Thermosphaera aggregans: one gene and its partners. The main gene of each other region encodes a partner of the protein of the gene in region 3 in a complex. Links are inferred from orthologs where the notes say so. Each region holds a gene or a part of one and is shown on either strand. Other genes may lie near its edges. The genes, in order: fen, rnhB and pcn.

Region 1 (7,284 bases), 440 kb from region 3 along the record:
GCGCGCAAGGCGTGGAGCCTGTTTACGGCCCTGGAGACTTCTTCAACTACGAGTACACTGTAACGCTTTCACGAAGTAATCAGTTCTGCACGGTTAAAGTTTTTCTTACGGTTAGAGTGGAGAGCGTGTCATATCCTTTTGTGGAGTACAGTATTGGCGATCACAGGAGGATTAGATTAACCGGTGACTGCGAGGTTTTCGGCCTAAGCCTGGAGATGGTTGAGAACAGTTTCAGGGATAGCAAGGGTGTTGACAGGCTGGATGCTGAGCCCTCATCATCCTACATAGGATTCTTCGCCAACCCCTCGTATACTGGCGAGTTCGCGGAGAGTTATCAGGCAGCAACAGGTTTCTCAAATGTTACAGCCAAGTATGTCAACGGCGTGCTGATAAGGTACGTTGAGCTAACCGAGACCTTCTTCTTCAACAGTGTGGCAATCCTAGAACTACTTTCGACAAGCGCATACTACAGGGTTAACCCAGCCCTTGCCCCTATGGGTTTGGCAGCGGTAACAGTTGGCTTCACCCTTGGGCTAATTGCGATAACTTACCTGCGGAAGAGCAAGAGCCTGCAAGTTGCTGAGGGAATATTTTTAATACCTTAATCACGTTTAAACTGTTGATTGCTTAAGCATGGTGGTTGCTACATGGTTGCACAGTACAGTTTAACGCAGCAGGCCGGCATCGTTGTTGAAGAAGCAGCGTCACCTCCGGTGTGCGATAGCTGCCACAGGATCATGGAGCCCGGGGACTATGGTACGGAGTTCATGTGCCCTAACTGCGGGAAGGTATTGATCCGTAGATGTAAGAGGTGCAGGCAGCAAGCAGTTGAGTACGCCTGCCCTAACTGCGGGTTCAGGGGTCCTTGAAGAGGTGGTGTGAATGGCTCAGGTTGCTGTAGTGGTTAAAATCCTCCCAGAAGACGTGGAGACGCCGTTGAACGAGTTGAAAGCCCGGATAGAGCAGAGCCTGCCGCAGGGATATCAGGTGAAGGCTAGCGATGAGGAACCCATAGCCTTCGGATTGAAAGCTCTCCGCTTGTTAATAGCTATGCCTGAGGAAACCGAGGGCGGTACAGAGCCCTTGGAGAACCTTTTAATGAGTATTCCAGGCATCAGCCAGGTCGAGGTTGAAGCTGTTTACAGGCTTCCTTAGTAATTTCTTATATTAAGGGTTTTTCACACTCAACATTATAGGTTGTTAACGCTGGTGCTTGATTTGGCAGGGAATAAGTTGAGAATACCTCTAAGAGTACTAGACGCTGATAGAAGGGACCTACATAAAGGAATAGCGAGGCTGGACCCTGAGGTAATGGATAAGCACGGTATATTGGAAGGAGACCTCCTCCTCGTTGAGGGAGAGTCGGAGACGGCCGTGATAGCTGCTGCAAGCAGGGACCAGGATAGGGGTTTGGGCGTAATAAGGCTTGACCCGGTTACCAGGAAGAACGCGGGCGTGAACATTAACGAGGTTGTTTTCGTGGAGAAGGTTGAGAAACAGTACGCCCAGGTGGTTAAGCTAGCTCCAACCAATTACTTCGCACCCGCTGACCCAAGCGTGGTGGAAGAGGTTAAGAGGAGGATTATTGGAAGGCCCTTGATGGAGGATAATGAAATCCACGTAGTCATAATGGAGATGAGCATTCCTTTCAGAGTTGTCACCTTGAAGCCGAAGGGGCCTGTGATAGTTTCTGACGAAACAGAGCTCTACATTTTCGAGGAGCCTGTCGGGGAGGTTCCGAGAGTAACGTATGAAGACATTGGCGGATTAGGCAACGTGATCGAGAAGATTAGGGAGATGGTTGAGCTACCGCTCAAGTACAGGAAAGTGTTTAGGAAGCTGAACATAGACCCGCCTAAGGGAATACTCCTGTACGGTCCCCCAGGCACTGGCAAGACATTGCTTGCTAAGGCGTTGGCTAACGAGGCTAACGCGTACTTCATCGTGATCAATGGTCCAGAAATTATGAGCAAGTACTACGGTGAGTCGGAGCAGAGGCTTAGGGAGATCTTCAAGCTAGCGAGGAAGAAGGCTAAGAAGAACCCTGCAATAATATTCATAGACGAGTTAGACGCTATTGCGCCGAAGCGGGATGAGGTCATAGGCGAGGTTGAGAGGAGGGTTGTCGCCCAGCTCCTAGCCTTACTTGACGGGTTAGAGAGCAGGGGGAACGTCATAGTGATAGCGGCTACGAACAGGCCTAATGCTGTCGACCCTGCTTTGAGGAGGCCTGGCAGGTTTGACAGGGAGATTGAAATACCTATGCCAGATAAGAAGGGCAGGCTGGAAATACTTCAAATCCACACGAGGAGGCTTGTTAAATCTGGCATCCTCGGCGAGGATGTCGACCTGGTCAAGCTCGCAGAGATGACCCACGGGTACACCGGCGCTGATCTCGCCGCCCTGGTTAAGGAGGCTGTCCTGCATGCTTTGAGAAGGTATGTGCCTCTTGAAAAGTCCAATCCGCCTACACCAGAAGAGGTTTTAGAAAAGGTTAAGGTTACTTTTGAAGACTTCATGTTCGCGTATAAGAGCATCGTACCCAGCGGTCTAAGAGAGATATATGTCGAGGTCCCGGAGGTTCACTGGAGCGATATAGGAGGGCTTCATGAAGTGAAGCAGGCTTTAAAGGAGAGTGTTGAATGGCCCTTGAGAATGCCCGAGGTGTTCGAGAAGTTCGGGATCAAGCCTCCGAAAGGCATACTGCTCTATGGGCCTCCCGGATGCGGAAAAACGCTCCTCGCCAAGGCTGTTGCAACCGAGAGCGGCGCCAACTTCATAGCTGTTCGCGGCGCCGAGATCATGAGCAAGTGGGTTGGAGAGTCTGAGCGTGCTGTGAGGGAGATCTTCCGGAAAGCCAGGCTACATGCACCCACGGTTGTCTTCTTCGACGAGATAGATGCAATAGCCTCGCTGAGAGGTGCCGAGCTGGACTCTGGAGTATCTGAGAGGGTTGTAACACAGTTGATTACTGAGATGGATGGTATTCAGAAGCTTGAAAACGTCGTTGTGATAGCGGCAACCAATAGACCTGACCTAATAGATCCCGCGTTGCTGAGGCCTGGAAGGCTTGAAAAGCTCATCTATGTTCCCCCGCCAGACTATGACGCGAGACTTGAAATACTCAGGATCCAGACAAGAAGCATACCCTTGTCAAGGGATGTAGACCTCCGGGAGATCGCCCGGAGAACAGAGGGGTACAGCGGCGCAGATGTTGAGGCGGTGGTTAGGGAAGCGGTCATGTCTGCTCTGAGAGAATCCCTCAACGTTAAGGAGGTATCAGTGAAGCATTTCAACAGGGCGTTAGAGATTATTAAGCCAAGCATTAATGATAATATGTTGAGATATTACCTGGAATGGGGGGTTAGGGCGAGGCAGCAACTCCCCAGGTCTCACTTAAAGCCTCAGGTTTACGTTTAAGGTGGTTGTTAATGAAGTATAACCCGGGCTACTGGCGTCTTACCCCTCTTTTCAGACTGATCCTGGAGATCGTGATCGACCATCCGGAGGGAGTCTCGGAGTCCGACCTGATAGATATCTTGAAGAAGGAGCACGAGGTCGAGGTGGGGAAGGCGGAGCTCTACAAAGCCTTGATGAAGCTGGAGCTATCGGGTTATATCCAGGTAGAGCCTGTTGGAAAAGAATTCGTTATACGGCTTTCACCATCCTTTCCCGAGCTTTTTAAGTGAATAGTTTTAAATGTTTTAAACAACTATTTTAATGATCGTGGGAGAGACATGGGAGTAAACCTTAAAGACCTCATACCAGAGGATGCCAAGATCATTATTGAGAACATGCGCTCATTGAAGGGGAAGGTTATCGCGATAGATGCCTACAATGCCCTGTACCAGTTCCTAGCAGCCATAAGGCAGCCGGATGGAACCCCTCTAATGGATTCCCAGGGCAGGATCACGAGCCACTTGAGCGGGCTTTTCTACAGGACTATAAACCTTGTTGAGGAAGGCTTGAAAATAGTTTACGTGTTTGACGGGAAGCCCCCTGAGCTTAAAGCTAGGGAGCTTGAGCGCAGGAGAGCGTTGAAGGAGGAGTCTGCTAGAAAGTATGAGGCTGCTGTTGAAGCAGGTGATTTGGAAGCGGCTAGAAGATACGCGATGATGGCTTCGAAGCTGACTGATGAGATGGTTAAGGAGGCTAAAAAGCTCTTAGACGCTCTCGGAGTTCCCTACGTTCAGGCACCAGCCGAGGGTGAGGCCCAGGCAGCATACCTTGTTAAGAAGGGCGACGCCTACGCTTCCGCAAGCCAGGACTACGATAGCCTCCTCTTCGGCTCCCCCAGGCTGATAAGGAATCTCACTATTAGCGGGAAGAGAAAGCTTCCGAGAAGAGAGGAATACATCGAGGTCAAGCCTGAGATGATAGAGCTTAACACGTTGCTCTCCAAGCTTAACCTGACCCTGGAGAACCTTGTAGATATAGGGATTCTGGTAGGCACGGATTATAATCCGGAAGGCTTCGAAGGGATAGGGGTTAAGAAAGCCTACCAGCTCGTCAAAACATACGGGTCGATCGAGAAGATTCCTAAAGCCTTGCTCAAGTCCAGCGTAGAGGTTGATGTCCTAGAGATTAAGAAATACTTCCTCCAACCCCCTGTTACAGACTCGTACAAGATAGAGTGGAGGGAGCCCGATGAGAAACTGGTTTTCGAGATCCTTGTTAACGAGCACGATTTTAGCGAGGATAGAGTGAAGAACGCGCTTGAAAGATTTACTAAAGCATACAAGGAGAATATTAAAGGAGTTCAGACCGGGCTGGGCAAGTGGTTTGCCAAGCCCTCCTAGCTTACGCGTTGTTAACAGGTAGGTTCAAAACATTTAAATCGAGAAAAACCACCCGCTCCGAACCCTATCCTCAACCTATGCTAAGAAGTGGCAGGATCGCGTTTATAGATATGTTTTAACATAAAATACTTTGTGAAGCTCATGAGCGGTGAAAAACCCACAACCGCGTTCGTGCTGATGTTGCTTTCAGGCATTATCCTACTGCTCTTCGCGATACTAGCATTAGCGATAGGGGCCTTGCTACGCGCGGAGATTCCCCTTGAAGAATCAATGCCGCTTCCAACCGGTATGGGGTTCCTCACGGCTTTCGCGATAGGGACTGTGATGATAATAGTCGGGGCAATAGCCTTGTTAATTGGCTTGTTAATGATCGTTGCCGCTTTTAAGATTCGTAGTGGTGAACCCGGCAAGGTTAAAACCTGGTCTATAATAGGGATAATCCTTTCTATTGTAAGCCTGATCACTGTTGGCGGAGGATTCTACCTAAGCTTTGTCTTGGGCTTGATAGGAGGGATTCTCGGATTAACGTGGAAGCCGCCGGAGAAACCCGTTGCACAGGAGCAAACCCCTCTCCCACCCCCAGTCTAATTTTTCCACCTTTCCTCCACGCTCCATCCATACCTGCCTATTAAAGGGACGAACACGCATTCTATCCCCCACCGCTTATTTATTCTCCCATTCTTCTTCTCAACGATTAAGAGTCTTTGGAAATACCTGTCCCCCACCGGTGCTACCAGGATCCCGGGATCCCCTAGCTGCTCCAGCAGTGGCGGAGGAATATCCGGGGCTGCAGCAGTTACTATTATTCTATCGTAGGGAGCAGCCTCCCTGTAGCCCAGTGTTCCATCGCCGACCAGTACCGTGACGTTTTCCGAGTATCCTGCTTTCTCAAGGTTTTTCCTAGCAAACGAGGCTAGCTCGCTGATTCTCTCAATACTGTACACGTGTCCTCCACCGGAGTCCTGCTTGGCAACTATTTCAGCCAGGACAGCGGCCTGATAACCCGACCCGGTTCCAATCTCTAACACCTTGTTGCCCGGCTCAGGATCCAGCTCCTCGGTCATTATGGCAACCATGTGTATAGCACTTATCGTCTGACCCCAGCCTATGGGTAGCGGGGTATCATGGTAGGCGTATTTCCTCATCGCCTCTGGGACGAACAACTCCCTCGGCACTGTTAGGAGAGCTTTAATGATCCTGGGGTTTCTCAAGTAGCCTGAGTCAACTAGGAGTTCGACAACTCTACTCCTCTGCTCGTGAAAGCTCAACGCGATCCCTTTGAAAATATTAGGTTTATGGTTTAATTAAACATGGGGTTAGGGATGATAGTTGCCAGCGAGATAGTGCGCGCAAAGGGCCACCCAAACGTTACGGCTAAGCATAAGACAACGCTGGAGATAACGAGGGATTGTGATTTAACGTTGAGAGGGGACTGCATAATAGGGGTTAATGCTGACAAGGCTGCGTCAAACCTGTCCAGTGATTTTAAGGCTGCCTTAACGTCTCCGAGAAACATATTGTTAATTGTTCTTGAGGCAGGCGGGTTTAAGGACTACCTGATAGCACATGGTTCGAGAGAAATTACTGCTACCGATCCTCGAAGAATCATTATCAGGAGAAGTAGCTATGTCGAGCCCGCGACAATAGGGGTTTACGCGACGAAGGCAGCCGGGGATCTAGATAGAGGGTTGGTCAATAGTTTGAAAAGCGGTGACGCCGTGTTAACGGTTAAGCTATACGTGCTCAGGCTTGATGATATCGAACCTGTAAATCCCTGAGCCTGGAGAGTACTCTAGGACAAGCCTGTGGCTGAGTATTCTCCACCCTGGGAGAACACTGCCCACCTCGTCAATGCTGGTGTAGACATCTCTTGTTAGAACGTATAGGTGTAAGATGCCTTCAGGCGCGAGGACTTGATCGTAGACTTCGGCAAAGCCTAGGCTTGCCTTAGGGAGGTTTGCGATCACCCTGTGAGCCACCTCTTTCCTCGGGAGGTGATCAGGGATGTCTCTTGCATCATTGTTTAACGGTATGATGACTCCTTTAAGCCTCCTCATATTGGATTTAATATTCTCTATTAAGAGTTCGTGGGCAACAGGGTTTAAATCGTTTGCCAAGACCAGTGCGGTTTTCAATGATGCAATGTGGACTGGGAACCCGCCTATCCCTGAGAATAAGTCAACAACGATCTCGCCATCCCTGACCAGGGATGCGAGCCTCCTATGCTCCTCTGTTAGCCTTGGATTATAGTAGACTTTTCCAAGCCTGATCTTGAAGCTTAAACCGTATTCTTTAACAACAACTACTTCAACCGGGGTTCCCCATAGGAGTTTGAGAACCGGTACTCTATACTCTTCAACAGTCTCCTCCTTAACATATATTGCTTTCAGCCTTGGATGAGTTTTTAGAAGCGCATCCACAACCTCCTCCGACGCTCTATGCTCCAAGACCTTGCTCCTCACAATTGCTACATCTCCCAGCAAAT
Region 2 (7,294 bases), 1.2 Mb from region 3 along the record:
TAGAAGTAAGCATCGGGGACTTCGAGTTCAAGCAGTTCTCAATAGACAGGTTCAAGTTTGAAAACGGCAACATCATCCTGCTGTCGGAGTGGGAGTATAATGCTGTTCTAACGGAGAACAGGCTTGAGAGGTTGAAGAAGAGGATAGCAGCGCTGGAACAGTTGAAAACCAACAATGAGGTTCCAAAGCACGCTTACGAAGAATACAAGAAGAAGCTCGACGAGATGCTGATGAAGATTAAAGAGGATGCTAAGGCCGTGAAGGAGATGTTGAGGAAGAGGCTCTACGAGATAGAGGATATTGTGGTTGAGCTTGAGAAATGTATGACTAATTTAAAGGTAAGCTACATGGGCGGTGAAATACCCGAGAAATCCTATAAGATGGCGATGGACCTTGTCAGGAAGAACATGGACGTGGTAATGCTGGAGAAGGAAAGCGTTAAGAGGCATTTGGAGAGGATCGAAGCCCTTGAGACCCGGCCGGAGGATATCATTGTGAAGAAGGAGGAAGGCGTTGCAGCCCAGGAGTCTAAGCAGCCCATGCAGGTTGTTGTTTTAGAAGGCTAGTAATACCCCGTTAATATTCATCCTTGCATTTAAAAATGTTTTTCACGGGCATTTTCTTACAGGCTCGTACGGGGTACTTGAAACATGTCTGCATCCACGAGTTACTCTAGAATTGGTTTGTTTGGAAAACTTACCGGTTTAATCAGGGCTAGGGATCCAATGAAGAAGAGCATTCTCGAATCCGTTGCCACATTAGACAGGATGATTAGGACTATAGAGTCTTCAAAGAAAAGCCTTGATTCCGTCCTCGAAGAGCATCAGAAAAGAGCCAAACTCTTAAACTCTGAGGGAGACAAAGAGTTCCAAGACATCATCAACGAGGAGATTAACAATATTGTAGGGTATAAGACACTATTTGAAAAAGCAATACTGGACCTCGCCAGAGTTAGATACAGGCTTGAAACCCTCGCATACGTTGAGGAGCCGATGAAAGAACTACCAGCGGTCATGGAGGAGTTGCAGAGAATAGAGCCTGAAGTGGCGAAGATAGCTCCAGACCTACTTAACCAGCTGAGAAGCTTGAGGAAGAAAGTAGAGGATATAATTATTGAAACAGCTGCAGAGCCTTCCCCCGGTTTAACGGGGAAAGCAACGGCAGCCCCTGCTGTTAAAACTGTTTCACAACCCTCTGTTAAAAAGGAGGATTCTACACTGCTCCCACCTCCACCGCCCAGTGAGGTCAAGATGCCAGAGACTACTACTGTGGTGAATGAGCAACCTCAGGCTATAGTGGTTAAGAAACCTGAGCCGGTTGATGTACCCCTCCACGTCGTGGAGCAGTGGCTTCTCGACGAGCTCAGGTCGAAAGGGGGAATACTAGATGTATCAAACTTTATCAGCAAGTACAGGGTTAAGAAGGAAGCCGTTTACCTAGCTCTCAGAAACCTTGAGGCTAAAGGAGTTATCAAGCTGAAGAGGTTCTAAAATTCAACACTTTTTAAACAATATCTTGCCAGGTGATCTTCATGAGCATGCAGTACTTGGTTGACAAAGGAGTTGAATACGCGCATAAAGCCGTAGCTGCTGATAAGAGCGGGGACTATGAGACCGCTATTAAATACTATAAAGTCGCTATTGAGTTCTTCAGCAAGTATTTGAAACTCTACCCTGATGCTGCAATGAGTGACTGGTATAGGGAGTTGATCGAAAAATATAAGGAACGGATAAACGTTCTCACAAAAGCTCTTGACAAAATGCAGAAAGTAGGAGGAGACGTCAAGTACAGCGATTCTGACGACATAGAGGTTTTAACCCCGGAGAAGAGGGCTAATAAGAAAAAGTTTGACGACCTGGTCGACCTTGAAGATGTTAAGAAAGCCTTGAAAAGAGCCGTGATCTACCCTGTTAGAACGCCCGATCTCTACCCTCTAGGCTGGCCCAAAGGCATACTCTTATTCGGCCCACCCGGTTGCGGTAAAACAGAAATATCTCTTGCACTAGCTAACGAGATTAACGCGGTTCTCATAAACGTTAGTCCAGCAACCATCATGAGCAAGTGGCTTGGTGATGCTGAGAAAAACGTGAAGAAAGTATTTGACAAGGCGCGTGAAATCGCGAACAATGGAACCCCTGTCATAATCTTCATAGACGAGGTTGACGGCTTGCTACAGGTTTACGGAAACGAAATAGGCGGGGAGAGCAGGATGAGAAACCAGTTCCTGCAGGAGATGGATGGGTTAAAGGAAAAGGAGAATAACAGGCTTCCCTTGTTCATCATTGGAGCTACCAACAAGCCCTGGAACCTGGACATAGGTTTTATCAGAAGATTTGAGAAAAGAATCTATGTTCCCCAGCCGAACAAGGAGATTAGGAAGCAACTCTTCATACACTACGTGAGCAAGCTGAAGGAAGTGTACCCTGTGGAGAACATAGATTACGATAAGCTAGCAGAGATAACAGAGTACTACACTCCCGCGGATATTTCCAGCATAATAAAGGAGGTGCAAAACAATGTCGCCGAGGAGATTAACGAGATGATCATCAGCAAAGGCGAGAACAAGGGCAAGCCCGAGAGGGTAATCACAACTGAAGACATTATCAAGGTGATTCAGACTAGGAAACCCAGTATAGACCCTAACTGGCTTGAATCCTACAGGGAATGGATGGAGAGATACGGAGCATTGTAAACGTTCAAAACGTTTTTAGCGCTTAAAAGCTTTGAATCACAATACTGAATATTAGCGATGAAGAGAGTCGTGCCAGGATGATTAATGGATGAATTCCATCCCCTGGGGTAGCTGAGCCTTTCCCAAGGGCTTCTAAGACGATTTATTAAACCCTTCACGTCTATGGTTAAATTTGAGGAGTGCTGAATGCTTGGACGCCCTAGAAGAACCCTCTTGTTTAACGAGCTTCAAATACACGAATATTATGATGCATACGCTACTCCGACCCCTAAATACATGATCCTATGTTTTCCTGACGTCGGACTCGTATCATCTATTGCGTGCCGCCACATTGTAATGGAGAAAAAACTGGGATTAGTTGGCGAGATAGATTCTCCAACTCTTCTCCCACCCGTTTCAGTCATCCATGAATCCTCCCCTATAAGCCCTGTACAGCTCTACATGCCGGAGGACAGGAGCTTTCTCATGGTATTATCCGAGATACCTTTAATCCCGGGCAGTGTCTACCCCTTTGTCAACGCTATCTCCAGCTACGCTGATGAAGTAGGTGTTGAATACCTCTTAGCCGTTACCGGGCTCGCGGTTCCAAACAGGCTTGAGCTGGAGAAACCCCAGGTTTTCGTAGCATCAAGCAAGGAGGAAGTCTACGCTTCTTTTAAAGGGGAAAACATTGAAGCCCTGCGTGAAGGCTTCATAGTAGGTCCTTACGCTCTCTTACTGAAAGAAGGGAGGAGGAAAGGGTTTTCAACAGTAGTATTCCTAGTTGAATCCTTCCTAGACATACCGGATCCGGAGGCAGCTGCTTTTGGAATAGCAGCATTAAGCAGGTTTGCCGGGATACAGGTTGATACTAAGAAGTTGCTTGAGGAGGCAGAGCTGATAAAGCTCAGGACAAGGGATTTAATGATGCAGACGAGGAAGGCGATGATGGATATGCAGAAGCAGATGGAGCGTCAAATGCCGCTAATGTACATGTAAGGTGGGTGCTCATGAGCTTCCACGATGTCTTTGACAGGATTAGGAGGAGGATGAGGGATTTAATGGAAGAGTTTGAGGCTGAGATTGAAGAAGAGTTGGGTCAGACTTACTCAGGCGTTATTCAGCCACTGTACACGGTTACGGAATATCCTGACAGGTACGAAATAGTCTTAGACCTGCCTTACGGAGACCTCAATGCTTTATCGGTAAGGATTTCAGAATCGACTTTGAAAATCGAGTGCGACCTTGTCAAAGAAATAAAATTTGAGAAGTGGAGTATTCACAGGAATGTATCGTTTAAAAGATACAAGGTTGAGCTGAAAATACCTTCTGACGTGGATATCTCCGGAGCTACTATAACCCGGGATCCCAGCAAACACTTCATAAAAGTCGTCTTTCCCAAGAAGAAATAGTTTTTCATTATTTAAGGAGAAATCTAATGAAGAAGTATCTTATCGGTATAGATGAAGCGGGGAGAGGCCCGCTAGTAGGAGACATGGTTGTAGCAGGAGTGATGGTTGAGGAGGATGCGATCGAGGATTTGCTTGCAAGGATTGAGTTAAGAGATAGTAAAACCATGACTCCTAGGGGGAGGCTTGAATCATTCCTTTCTTTGAAAAACTCTAATGTCTCGTTCTACATAGATTATATTCCACCTGCGGAGATCGATCGTGAAAACCTGAATCTTCTAACCGCTGGAAGCATAATCAGGATTCTTCGATTCTTTAATACTCTCCTTTCAAGCCTGGATGGAAAACTGGTGGAAATCTATGTTGACGAGGTAAAGGGTTTTAAAAAGGTTGTTGAGAAAGAGTGTTCTAAATTGTTCGGGAAACAATACAAGCTCGTGTTTGAGAGCGAAGCAGATTCTAAATACCCTGTGGTCTCCCTTGCGAGTATTATTGCGAAAGTATCGAGAGACTTGTCGATTAGTTCAAACATTAGTGTTCACGGTGACTTCGGCTCGGGATACCCATCTGACTCTAGGACTGTGGAGTGGCTTAACAAAGCATATAGCTCTTTTGAACACCCGCCTCCTATTGTCAGAAAATCATGGTCTATACTAAAGTATAAAGCACCTGGTTGGTTTATTTTGAAGCAGAGAAAGCCCAGGACTTTATGGGATTTCGTAGGGTTGAAAGGGTTAAAAAATGCCGACAAATCTCCCCGCCGAGGCGAAGGCTAAATGGATTAAGGTAATGGAGGCTAAGACTCCAGAGGAGAAAATAGCTGCTATAGAGGAGTTTTTGTCAAGCGTTCCAAAGCATAAGGGAACGGAGAATTTAAGGCATTGGGCAAGCCGGAGGCTAGCGGAGCTTCGCGAGGAGTTAGAACAGAAGAAAAGGAGGAGGACAGGCGGAGGGATAACCTTCTTCATAGAGAAAGAAGGTTCCGCCCAAATCTGCGTTATAGGATTGCCTAATACCGGTAAGAGCCTGCTGGTCAATAAGTTAACAGGTGCTAAGACCGTGGTTGCTGATTACGAGTTCTCCACGACGTTCCCGGTACCAGGTATGCTGAGGTATGAGGATGTTTTGCTGCAACTAGTTGACACTCCACCGTTAAGCCCCGGGAGCAAGCTATTGTCTAAAATCATCGGCTTGGCTAGAAATGCAGACGCGCTCTTAATCGTCTTAGACGCCACTAAGGATGTTTTAGAGCAGTTCACCGTTGTCAAGGAGATATTAGAAGAGGAAGGGATACTTTTAACCAAGCCGAGGGGACGCGTTGTATTAGAAACATACAGGTCTGGGAAGTCCGGGATCAGGGTTACGTTAATGGGTCGTTTAATCAATGCGACAAGTGAGGATGTTAGAAAACTGCTCGAGAGCTACAAGATTTACAATGCGCACGTCAAGATTTACGGGGAGGTTACTATTGATGATGTTGAACAAGCTATTTTCGAGAACATAACCTATAAGCCTTCCATATTGTTCATCAACAAAGCCGATGCTCACAATCCCGATGATAGTGTGGTGAAAGAGCTGGGGAGCAGGTTTAACGGGCCCATACTAGTCGGCTCAGCTAAAACAGGGTTAGGGCTTGACAAGATAGGGGCCGAGATCTTCCGGTACTTGGAGCTAGTAAGAGTCTACACTAAAGCACCTAACGCTCCGCCGTCGCATAAACCTCTCGTTCTCCGCAAAGGAGCAACCATCTACGATGTTGCCATAAGTATTCACAAGGATTTCGTGGAGAAATTCCAGTACGCAAGGGTTTGGGGCAGTTCTTCAAAATACCCTGGGGAGAGAGTAGGATTAGACCATGTGGTTGAGGATAAGGATGTTGTTGAAATACATATTAGGGGTTGAAAACTAGCATACGGAGACTTTCAAACCGGGAATCAGTTTAACGAACCTGGAGAAGGCTTCCAATTTTCCAGCCTCATCGCAAATGAATACTTCGCTAGGTTTAGACATTGTGAAGAGTTTCAAAGAATCCTCTTCTGGGGACGAGAAATTAAATAAGTACAGGCTTCCCTTGAAGTTTTTACCTATTATTTTCTCCCCTACCAGCATGTTAAGAGTTTCCCTGTCAGTTATTAAGACGTCTTTACCGGAGTCCCTAAGTATTTGCACAATTTTTCCAAGTTTGTCACTGCTTCTAACCGAAACAATCATTAGCTTAACCACTTATAACCCCTTGGGAAAATATATACTTATAGTGATTAGTGAAATAAGAGGTTTAAAATGATTTCCAACGGTGCTCATTGATGAGCATACAGTCGTTGGTGGATATGATTGTTTCCAAGGGGTATCAAGTACAAGGTGTTGGCAACAAGCTCAGGGTTTTACATCACTTACTGCCTGTCTACCTGGACATTGTTTTCAGCGGGAATAAAGTTGTGGTAAAGCTTTCATTCGACAATAGTTTGCGGGAGTTTATAGAAGACCTTGTTTTATCCGGTAGCGAGGACGTCGGAGACTTGGTTGAGGATGTTATAGGCGAGTTCAACGAGCTCACAGCAAGTCTTTACAAATGGTTCAAGGATAACGGGTTTGAGATCAATATTAAGCTCAAAGACGGTGAGATAGATATCATGGAAATGCTGGAAGACATTCTTGAGGTATCGGAGGGGTAAGTATTGTTCAAGCACGGCTTGTTCGGAACCGATGGGGTTAGAGGACTAATCACGGAGCTAACCCCTGAGTTCGTGGTTAGGCTTGGAGAAGCCATTGCCACGTTCTTTCCCCCTGGCTCTAGGTTGCTTGTGGGCCGGGATGTAAGGGCTGGCGGCGAGGCATACGCTCGCATGGTCTCGGGAACGCTTCTCTACTTTGGAATAAAAGTATACGATGCAGGGCTGACTCCAACACCTGCGCTACAGTACGCTGTTAAAACACTCGGGTTTGACGGGGGAGTAGTGGTTACGGCAAGCCATAATCCGAGAGAGTATAATGGGATTAAAGTAATAGGTCCTGATGGAATAGAGCTTGACAGGGATAGAGAGAAGGAGTTAGAGGAGATTTTCTGGGAAGGCCGTTTTAGAAGCATTGACTGGAAAGCCATATCGCACTCTGTTGAGCCATACGGCATTGTCAACCAAGTGTACGTGGATGGGGTTGTTGAAAAAGTTGATAGGGAGTTGATAGCGTCGAGGAATTTTAGAATACTCATAGACCC
Region 3 (7,250 bases):
TGACGTAGCCTTCCTGAGGAGGGCTCTGCAGTATGCCAAGAGTGTTTACAGTATTCACAAATACTCACCCGGCTTGTTAAAGATTTTGAAAGACCTGGCCGCCTCCTATAATTCCAGGTTAGAGCTTACGGAAATACTTGATTTCGAGATTCCAATGGTTTTCGAAACCCACAGGTCAAGGATATATAGGTTTAAAAGCTTATTCATAGTGCTAAGAAGGGTGGTTTCCGATGAGCAATGCTAAAGCAGTGGTGCCCGGTGAAGCCTTGGGAGTTGAGGAGGAGGCTCTGCCGGTTCAAGGAGTCTACGTAGACAAGAAAGGCTATCTCAGAGCGCTGGTGGTTGGAACCGTCGTGATGGATAAGTTGAAGAAGACGATAACGGTTCGCCCAGCAAACAAGCGCGAGCTAGGGCTGAGGCCTGGAATCCTGGTTGAGGCAATTGTTTTAAGCGTGAGCGATGACATAGCTGTCCTGAACATCTACAATGCTAACGGTGCCCCAGTAGACTTCTCAGGCATACTCCACGTGACGCAGGTTTCAAGCGAGTACGTGAAGACAATGTGGGATGTTCTAAGACCTGGCGATATAGTGAGGGCTAGAGTGATAAACAGCACGATCCCCTACCAGGTTTCAATCAAGGATCCCGGGCTAGGGGTTATAGCAGCTAAGTGTAGCGTGTGCGGGGAGGTTCTATACAAGGCAGGGGACAAGCTCCAGTGCACTTCCTGCGGAAGCGTGGAGACCAGGAGGATAGGGGTTGGATACTTGTATGTTTTAAGGTGATTACTTGCCACTGGTTAAGCGAAGATTCTACGTCAACTGCAGTCACGACGAGTGCGTTGAAATCATACAGAGAGTTTCGGAGAAGCTTCCCTCGATCGATACTGTTGAGTACGAGGTTAGGGAGGATGGAATGCTAATAGAAATGTACGGGTACTCAACCGATATCAAGAAGGCTTGGGCGGTGATTAAGGAGTATTTTAAGCGCTCGGGAAGGCCGGGCGGGAAGGGGTTGGTTAAGTATTCCTTGAAATCCCTGGCTAGGCAAACGGGTAAGACGTTTCCGCCCATGGTCCTGGTTAAGCTGCTGGGTCTCAAAGGCTTTAAAGCAAGCTACTCCTCCATGGATGAAGCCATATATACTGACGCGGGCTTGGATGTGCTCATGGATTTGATTAATCGAATAGATGCTGCTGTCGCCCTGGTCAGGGATAGGGTTAAGGGGACGGCTGGGAAGTATTATTTGACAACGCTGATAGTTGCGACAGGTCTGGGTCTTGAAGACATTGTAAGCGAGTCACTGAGGCTTGGACACTTAACGATTAACGAGATGAACGGTCTTTTATCACTGGCTGTTGAATGGGATAAAGGGGTCGATGAATTTATTAAGAAATATCGAGTATCCTCTTCTTAACGGATGAGGTGGTTTCGTGGAGATCGAGGTTTTAGCGAAAACTTCTAATCATCTCGCGATCAAGATTAAAGGCGAGGATCACACGCTCGGCAACCTGTTGATGAAGGAGGCGTTGAGGCATCCTAAAGTAGCTTACGCATCCTACCGTGTCCCGCATCCTTTAAGGGAGGAGATAGAGTTCGTGATAACTGTTCAAGAAGGCGCGGATGTCGGGGAAGTATTGAGGGAGATAGTGGATAAGATAAAGAGTGAGCTGAGCGATTTCAAAAATGCGGTGGAGGCTTCGATAAGGTGAGCGTTAAGAAGGAGTCCAGGGTTCTCACCATAGGAGAGTCTGATAAAACATTTGTCCTGGCAACTTACAGGGGAAATTTTTAGAAGAACTCACCGTAATCCCTCGGTCACTCGTTTTAAACCCCAGAGACTTGTTAACATATCTAAAAACTAGGGAGGAGCTGTCATTCATTGTTAACTGCACCGGGGATAAATACGCTTACGGCTTCCTAGGATTAAGGGTTTTCGAGGGCGGGGAGGCGTTGTTGAAGCAGTGGGAGAAGTGCTCGCTAGTGCTGAAGTTAATAAAGTGTTTGAACAATATTTACCTACCTAGCCTTCAAAGCGAGGACACTATAAAAGTGTGTTGAAACCATAGTTAAAACAACATGGTGGTTTGAATGGTTAGGTTTTGCCCCAAGTGCGGAGGGTTAATGAAACCGGTGAAGTCGTCGAAAACCACGGAGCTGGTTTGTGTTAAGTGTGGTTACAGGATGAAAGCTGGTGAAAGAGAGCTCGAGAAGTATAAGGTTTCATCGAAGATCGAGCACTCTACGAGAGAGAAGACAATAGTTGTCGGCGATGTTGACACTTCTAAACTGCCTGTTACGAAAGAGGCTACGTGTCCTAAATGCGGCAACCATGAGGCATACTACTGGATGATTCAGACAAGGGCTGCTGACGAGCCGCCGACAAGGTTTTACAAATGCGTTAAATGCGGTCACACTTGGCGGGAGTACGAGTAGTTCCAGCCGTGTTTTTATTTAACACTTCACATATCTAAAGAGTATATATGGGGGAGGATTTTGAGGCTTGAATTCCGCGACGCCAGGGTATGGAGGTATTCAATGATCTCTATAGCCAAGATAATTGACGAGGCTGCTTTTCAAATAGATGATTCAGGATTGAGGCTTAGAGCTCTGGATCCATCTAGCATCGTCCTCGTTGAATTCGTCTACCCTAGGGAAGCATTTACTGTTTACGATGTTAAGAGTAAGGATTACTTCGGCGTTGGAATGGAGGATTTCACAAAAATCCTTAAAAGAGCTGGTAAAGGTGACGAGCTAATCCTTGAGAAGACCCCGGACGGCAGGCTCTCCATAGTTTTCAGAGGCAGGGGTTTTAGAAGGTTCATGATTCCAAACCTAGATATCCCCGCCCAGGATATTCCTGAGCTATCACTGAACTTGCCCGTGAAGGCCAAGATGCTTCCCAAGATTCTCAAAGACGTTGTAAAAGAAATGGAGCCTATTAGCGATACAATCGTTTTTGAAGCAGTTCCTGAGGAGGAGAAGATCATTGTTAAAGCATCCGGCGATATTGCCGAGGCAGAGGTGGAGCTTTCAGTTGCGAGCGGCGCCCTTCTAGAGTTCGAGGCAGCTTCACACTCTACCTCCAGCTTCACAGTAGACTACCTGGTCAACATAACGGCTGCCGCCCAGGTTTCAGAGTATGTTTACATAGAGCTTGGCAATGATGCACCTATCAAACTCGAGTACGGCTTACCTCAAGAGGGCAAGCTGACATTCTATGTCGCTCCGAGATCAGAGTAGTATTGTTTTAAGGAACATTATAAGGAGCTACTACAAGAAGCGTCCATTACAACCTCCTCCCGAGATTCATAAGAGGGAAATAGCTCTTGAAAGCCTTGAGGATGGGGCTTACCTGAGACATCTTTCTTTCGCCTACATGGACAGGTTGTACGAGTATATTTTGAGTAAGAAGACCCCTCTCCACCTCTACTACTCCTCCGCACTTTACGAGAACCCTTCAGCACAGCCCATGGAGGCTAAGGGGTGGCTGGGCTCGGAGCTGATATTCGATATCGACGCTGACAAGTACCAGGGTTGCGGCGAATCATACTACGTCTGCATCAAGGATAACCAGGTTTACGATGTTAAGCCTGACTCGTGCAAGAGCGGCGGCAAGCCTTTGGAAATCCCCCTGTTATCATGGGATTGCGTTAGGAGGGCTCTTGAAGAAGCTGTCAAGCTCAAGGACATATTAACGAGCGACCTGGGCTTTAAGGATGTGAAAATCTTCTTCTCCGGTAACAGAGGCTTCCACGTTAGAGTATCCGATGAGTCAGTGCTTACTTTAAACAGCGAAGAGAGAAGGCTGATTGCTGACTATGTTTCATGTGAAAACCTTGACCAAGAAAGGGTTTTCCCCACCTACCGGTTTAAGAGGGAGGAAAGAGTCGTATTCTCCAACGTGGAGTATGGGTTGAGGAGAAGGGTGAAGCTTGAGGCTGAGAAAGCCGGTATCCTACGGAAGGATAGGTTGAGGAATGAGGAAGTATTCACTATAAGCGTGGACGAGCTCTCAATCATGTTGCAAAGCGTTTGCGTGTCGATAGATAAGGTTGTAACCATGGACTTGTCAAGGCTTTCCAGGTTCGTTGGGAGCTTGAACTGTAAATCAGGGTTGAAGATTGTTGAAGTAAGCGATGTCTCTAAGTTCATGGATTTCACGTACAAGGACCTCTCCCCGTTCAAGGGGAAAATCTCGGTAACCCCGCTGGTTGATTTTCCAGGCTTACCAATATATGGAAACAGGATTGATCTTCGCAAAGGGGTTAAAATGGAACTGGATGCAGAGGACGCGTTGTATGTGGTTTTAAAGGGCTTGGCGCATTTATATAATATAAAATCCTTGGAGGTTAAGGCTTGAGTAGCCCGTTGATACGTTTAATCAGAGATGAAATGTTTTCCAGGAACATTCAAGTAATACCTTCTAGCAGGATTGGAGAAGTCAGGGGGTTGGTTGAGAAGGCGTTTCTAGGGTTAGACGTGGGTGATGCCAGGTCTAGGGTCATTGTTAGAGACATGGTTGCAAACTTGGAGCAGGACGCTGAAATGTTGTCGAGGACGAGGGTTGTTAAAACAGTATTGGGAGGTGAGGAATTGCCAGAATCCTTCGATAGAGAAGTGCTGGAGCTTGCTAAGAGACTGGTTAAGGCTGAGCAGGCTATACTGTCCGCGAAAAACATTGTGCTCGGCAACAAGTACTTGGTTTTATTCACAAGCGACTGCAGGCTTGACGACAGTGTTTTCCGTAAAGGCGACATAGCCCTGCTTACCCAGGCTCAGTTGGTTAAGGGGGTTCTTCAAGACTGCTTAGTAACGTTGAAACACCCTATCGTAGAGTATTCAGATAACGTTGGTTAGTTTTAAACAACTTGCGCGTAGAAGCTGTAAGCTATGAAGAAGGTTATAGCCAGAGTGATTGACAGTATTATGAGCATGGATGTTTGAAGCAGGACCCGGATTCTCTCATCTTTCATCTCCTTGAAAACCCTTGGCCTCACATAGGTTGAGAAGTGTGGCAGTATGAAGCCGATTGCTGCGGAGAACAGGATTAGTGATGAGTACAGTATTGAAATCGCTATTAGCTGTGTGGCACTGTTCGGGTTGAAGTACTGGAGGTTCATGATGTTGTAGACCCAGTTCCCTAGCACAGCAACGGTGGATACTCCTGCGAGTATGAGGGAGTATTTTCTCGCCTTATCTAGTACGACATCGTATTCGACGAGATGCGAGTACAGCTCTTTTCTAAAGCGATCCTTCATCAACATCTCCACGGTTCCAAGTATCTCCTGCTTTGAATAAAAATCTTTATTACTTGACAGACCTGTGAATAAAGTAAGCAGTTAGAAATGGTGGTTGAATGAACGCTAGGTTTGTCGCAGGCATTGCTTTGCTAATAGTCTCTGCAACACTGTATGTTTACCTTGCATTCATGTTTAACCCTGCTTACCAGAACATTCCAGACGATGCTGCAGCCTGGATAGTGTCTTACGCTAAGACCTCGGGTAGTCTCGAAGATTATTGCGGGGCATTCCACAATGCCTGCGCATGGGTGTTGAAAACAGTGTACTACGCTGTCAACGCCTTAAGGATTCAGCCCATGGAACTAGCATTGATAGGCGGGATGTCCCTCCTCCTATCAGCATTCCTTCTTTATTTCCTGGTTTTCAAGGATGCTTTCATCGCGGGGTTTTCAACACTGCTCCTCTCCACGTCCCCGGTTTTCATATACTGGTTTAAGCCCAGCAACTACGGGTTCCCAGCCTGGGTGTTCACAGGATTGCTGGCTGTAGCGCTTACAGCCCTATACTTGTCCACGAGGAGGAAGATAATTCTTATCGCCGTGACCGCCGTCTACGGGCTTGCGCTAACGCTCTACCCTGGCTCATGGGCGTTGTCAGTGGTTACTGGCGTTGCATTTCTATTAGCGCTTCTTTATGAGAAGGAGCCTTCACTCTGCATTCATGGTTTAACAGCCTGGTTAGCAGCCTATGCTATCCCAGTACTCTTCCTTGGGACAAGCTACTTGGCAAGCATATGTATGCTGGGGATTATCTGGCTTGGAGCCCCCATTATACTTGCAGGATTATCCTATAAGAGCTTTGAGAAAGCAAGCGTTAAATTCTTCGCGGCATTGTTCCTCGCGATCTTTTCAACCCTTCTATCAATATATTTGTTGAAAACAGGGTTGTTAACGGGTTACGCGGAAATATTCTCTCGGAGATTTAACCCTGTCATAGACTACGGGATCCTCGGTATTTTCAGCTTGATGGGGTTGATAGTGTTTTCCAGAAGCGAGATCCTAGCAGGGAGAGGGTTTGACAGGACGGTTTTCCCTGTAGGATTCCTCCTCGGCCTTGTCCTCCCTTACGTGGATCCCACATCTGCGCTTCTATCCCTAGTATTCCTGGCACCGTTAGTAGGGATCACGCTTGCTTCACTGTTTACTTCATCAATGATCGTTGAGAATTTCAGGAGGAGAATACTGTTTGCAGCGCTTTCAATAATGATTCTGGCTGGCGGCGTAGCAGCAAACGCTGTCTACTCAGCATCAGTAATGGCGGCTAAGCCAAGCATCTACTTAGCAGACATGGACCTCTACCTGGGCGTTGGAGAGAAGCTTTTAAACGAGAGCGCATGGGCTTCAGCGCTGGAGGCGTTGAAAACAAACTTGTCAAGCACAAGCGGCGGCGTCCTCGTAGTCTCCTACTGGGATTACTCATGGTGGGTGCTCGGATATGTTGGCGGTGAAGGTGGCGTTAAGGTTTTGTCAACCCCGTTGAGCGATGTAAGCTACAAGAGGCTTACGTCATGGGTATTGTTGAGCGATGAGTTAACGGCTGTGAAAATATTGAAGAATATTTCTGAAACAACCGGGGTTTCAACAATCTACCTGGTTGTTTCAACAGCTTTCAGCATAGGCCTCACAGGCGGTAAATCCAATAACGCGTATCTTGGAGCAGTAATTCCAGGAGTTTCCTCCCTGTATGGGGTACAGCTACCTTACTATGCCGCGGCAGGGGATTTGTACAGGCTTCCAGTATACTCGTCACTGATGAACAAGTCGTACTTGGAGTTCATTAATACTGGTGTTGGCAGGACTGTTTACGAGGTTCCACTAGCCTGGAACACTAAAGGCGGTGAAACACTGCTTGCCGCAGTAATCGTTGACGGCTTGTCCAAGGCAGGTTTCAACGTCTACAACGTCCTGTATAGTCAGAGCAAGCTTTCAAGCACGTTAAAGTATTTTGA

The links.
Region 1: the proteins of pcn (region 3) and fen are in contact, whole or in part, in a crystal structure (PDB 1RXZ), measured with the Archaeoglobus fulgidus proteins. The link is inferred for Thermosphaera aggregans from one-to-one orthologs. Residues at the interface, in WP_010877842.1 of Archaeoglobus fulgidus: Asn43, Val44, Ala45, Met46, Pro120, Arg121, Pro123, Leu125, Gln151, Met192, Ser194, Asn218, Tyr219, Pro220, Ile237, Leu238, Ala239, Pro240, Arg241, Ile242, Glu243, Ser244; in WP_010877775.1 of Archaeoglobus fulgidus: Lys326, Ser327, Thr328, Gln329, Ala330, Thr331, Leu332, Glu333, Arg334, Trp335, Phe336.
Region 2: the proteins of pcn (region 3) and rnhB are in contact, whole or in part, in a crystal structure (PDB 3P83), measured with the Archaeoglobus fulgidus proteins. The link is inferred for Thermosphaera aggregans from one-to-one orthologs. Residues at the interface, in WP_010877842.1 of Archaeoglobus fulgidus: Val39, Ala42, Asn43, Val44, Ala45, Met46, Leu125, Asp168, Ser194, Asn218, Tyr219, Pro220, Ile237, Leu238, Ala239, Pro240, Arg241, Ile242, Glu243, Ser244; in WP_010878125.1 of Archaeoglobus fulgidus: Ala74, Ile178, Ala179, Ile183, Arg190, Ser195, Asn196, Leu197, Arg198, Gln199, Lys200, Thr201, Leu202, Asp203, Phe205.

Annotation. Positions count from the first base shown.
Region 1 is NZ_CP063144.1:453,278-460,561, forward strand. What follows is about bases 2,940-5,768. They hold fen (flap endonuclease-1), read left to right. Parts: upstream 2,940-3,737; coding sequence 3,738-4,799; downstream 4,800-5,768. Other genes in these bases: IMZ38_RS02680 (CDC48 family AAA ATPase), read left to right, coding at 2,940-3,420; IMZ38_RS02685 (ArsR family transcriptional regulator), read left to right, coding at 3,432-3,689; IMZ38_RS02695 (hypothetical protein), read left to right, coding at 4,941-5,387; IMZ38_RS02700 (protein-L-isoaspartate O-methyltransferase), read right to left, coding at 5,384-5,768. In the rest of the region: IMZ38_RS02665 (hypothetical protein), read left to right, coding at 1-605; IMZ38_RS02670 (zinc finger domain-containing protein), read left to right, coding at 648-869; IMZ38_RS02675 (elongation factor 1-beta), read left to right, coding at 883-1,155; more of IMZ38_RS02680, read left to right, coding at 1,210-2,939; more of IMZ38_RS02700, read right to left, coding at 5,769-6,067; IMZ38_RS02705 (DUF371 domain-containing protein), read left to right, coding at 6,110-6,577; IMZ38_RS02710 (class I SAM-dependent methyltransferase), read right to left, coding at 6,533-7,284. UniProt on the Methanocaldococcus jannaschii protein: Structure-specific nuclease with 5'-flap endonuclease and 5'-3' exonuclease activities involved in DNA replication and repair.
Region 2 is NZ_CP063144.1:1,181,779-1,189,072, reverse strand. Bases 3,144-5,982 are described here. They hold rnhB (ribonuclease HII), read left to right. Parts: upstream 3,144-4,109; coding sequence 4,110-4,856; downstream 4,857-5,982. Other genes in these bases: IMZ38_RS06610 (OBG GTPase family GTP-binding protein), read left to right, coding at 4,822-5,982; IMZ38_RS06620 (Hsp20/alpha crystallin family protein), read left to right, coding at 3,682-4,083; IMZ38_RS06625 (proteasome assembly chaperone family protein), read left to right, coding at 3,144-3,670. In the rest of the region: IMZ38_RS06640 (CdvA-like protein), read left to right, coding at 1-566; IMZ38_RS06635 (hypothetical protein), read left to right, coding at 651-1,490; IMZ38_RS06630 (AAA family ATPase), read left to right, coding at 1,532-2,692; more of IMZ38_RS06625, read left to right, coding at 2,879-3,143; IMZ38_RS06605 (hypothetical protein), read right to left, coding at 5,986-6,303; IMZ38_RS06600 (hypothetical protein), read left to right, coding at 6,384-6,752; glmM (phosphoglucosamine mutase), read left to right, coding at 6,756-7,294. UniProt on the Methanocaldococcus jannaschii protein: Endonuclease that specifically degrades the RNA of RNA-DNA hybrids.
Region 3 is NZ_CP063144.1:16,849-24,098, reverse strand. The notes cover bases 1,574-4,368. They hold pcn (proliferating cell nuclear antigen (pcna)), read left to right. Parts: upstream 1,574-2,495; coding sequence 2,496-3,242; downstream 3,243-4,368. Other genes in these bases: IMZ38_RS00105 (DNA primase small subunit domain-containing protein), read left to right, coding at 3,220-4,362; IMZ38_RS00115 (transcription factor S), read left to right, coding at 2,091-2,435; IMZ38_RS00120 (hypothetical protein), read left to right, coding at 1,842-2,060; IMZ38_RS00125 (DNA-directed RNA polymerase subunit L), read left to right, coding at 1,574-1,711. In the rest of the region: IMZ38_RS00140 (METTL5 family protein), read left to right, coding at 1-244; IMZ38_RS00135 (exosome complex RNA-binding protein Csl4), read left to right, coding at 231-785; IMZ38_RS00130 (DUF2067 family protein), read left to right, coding at 790-1,416; more of IMZ38_RS00125, read left to right, coding at 1,433-1,573; IMZ38_RS00100 (hypothetical protein), read left to right, coding at 4,371-4,859; IMZ38_RS00095 (hypothetical protein), read right to left, coding at 4,862-5,260; IMZ38_RS00090 (hypothetical protein), read left to right, coding at 5,359-7,250.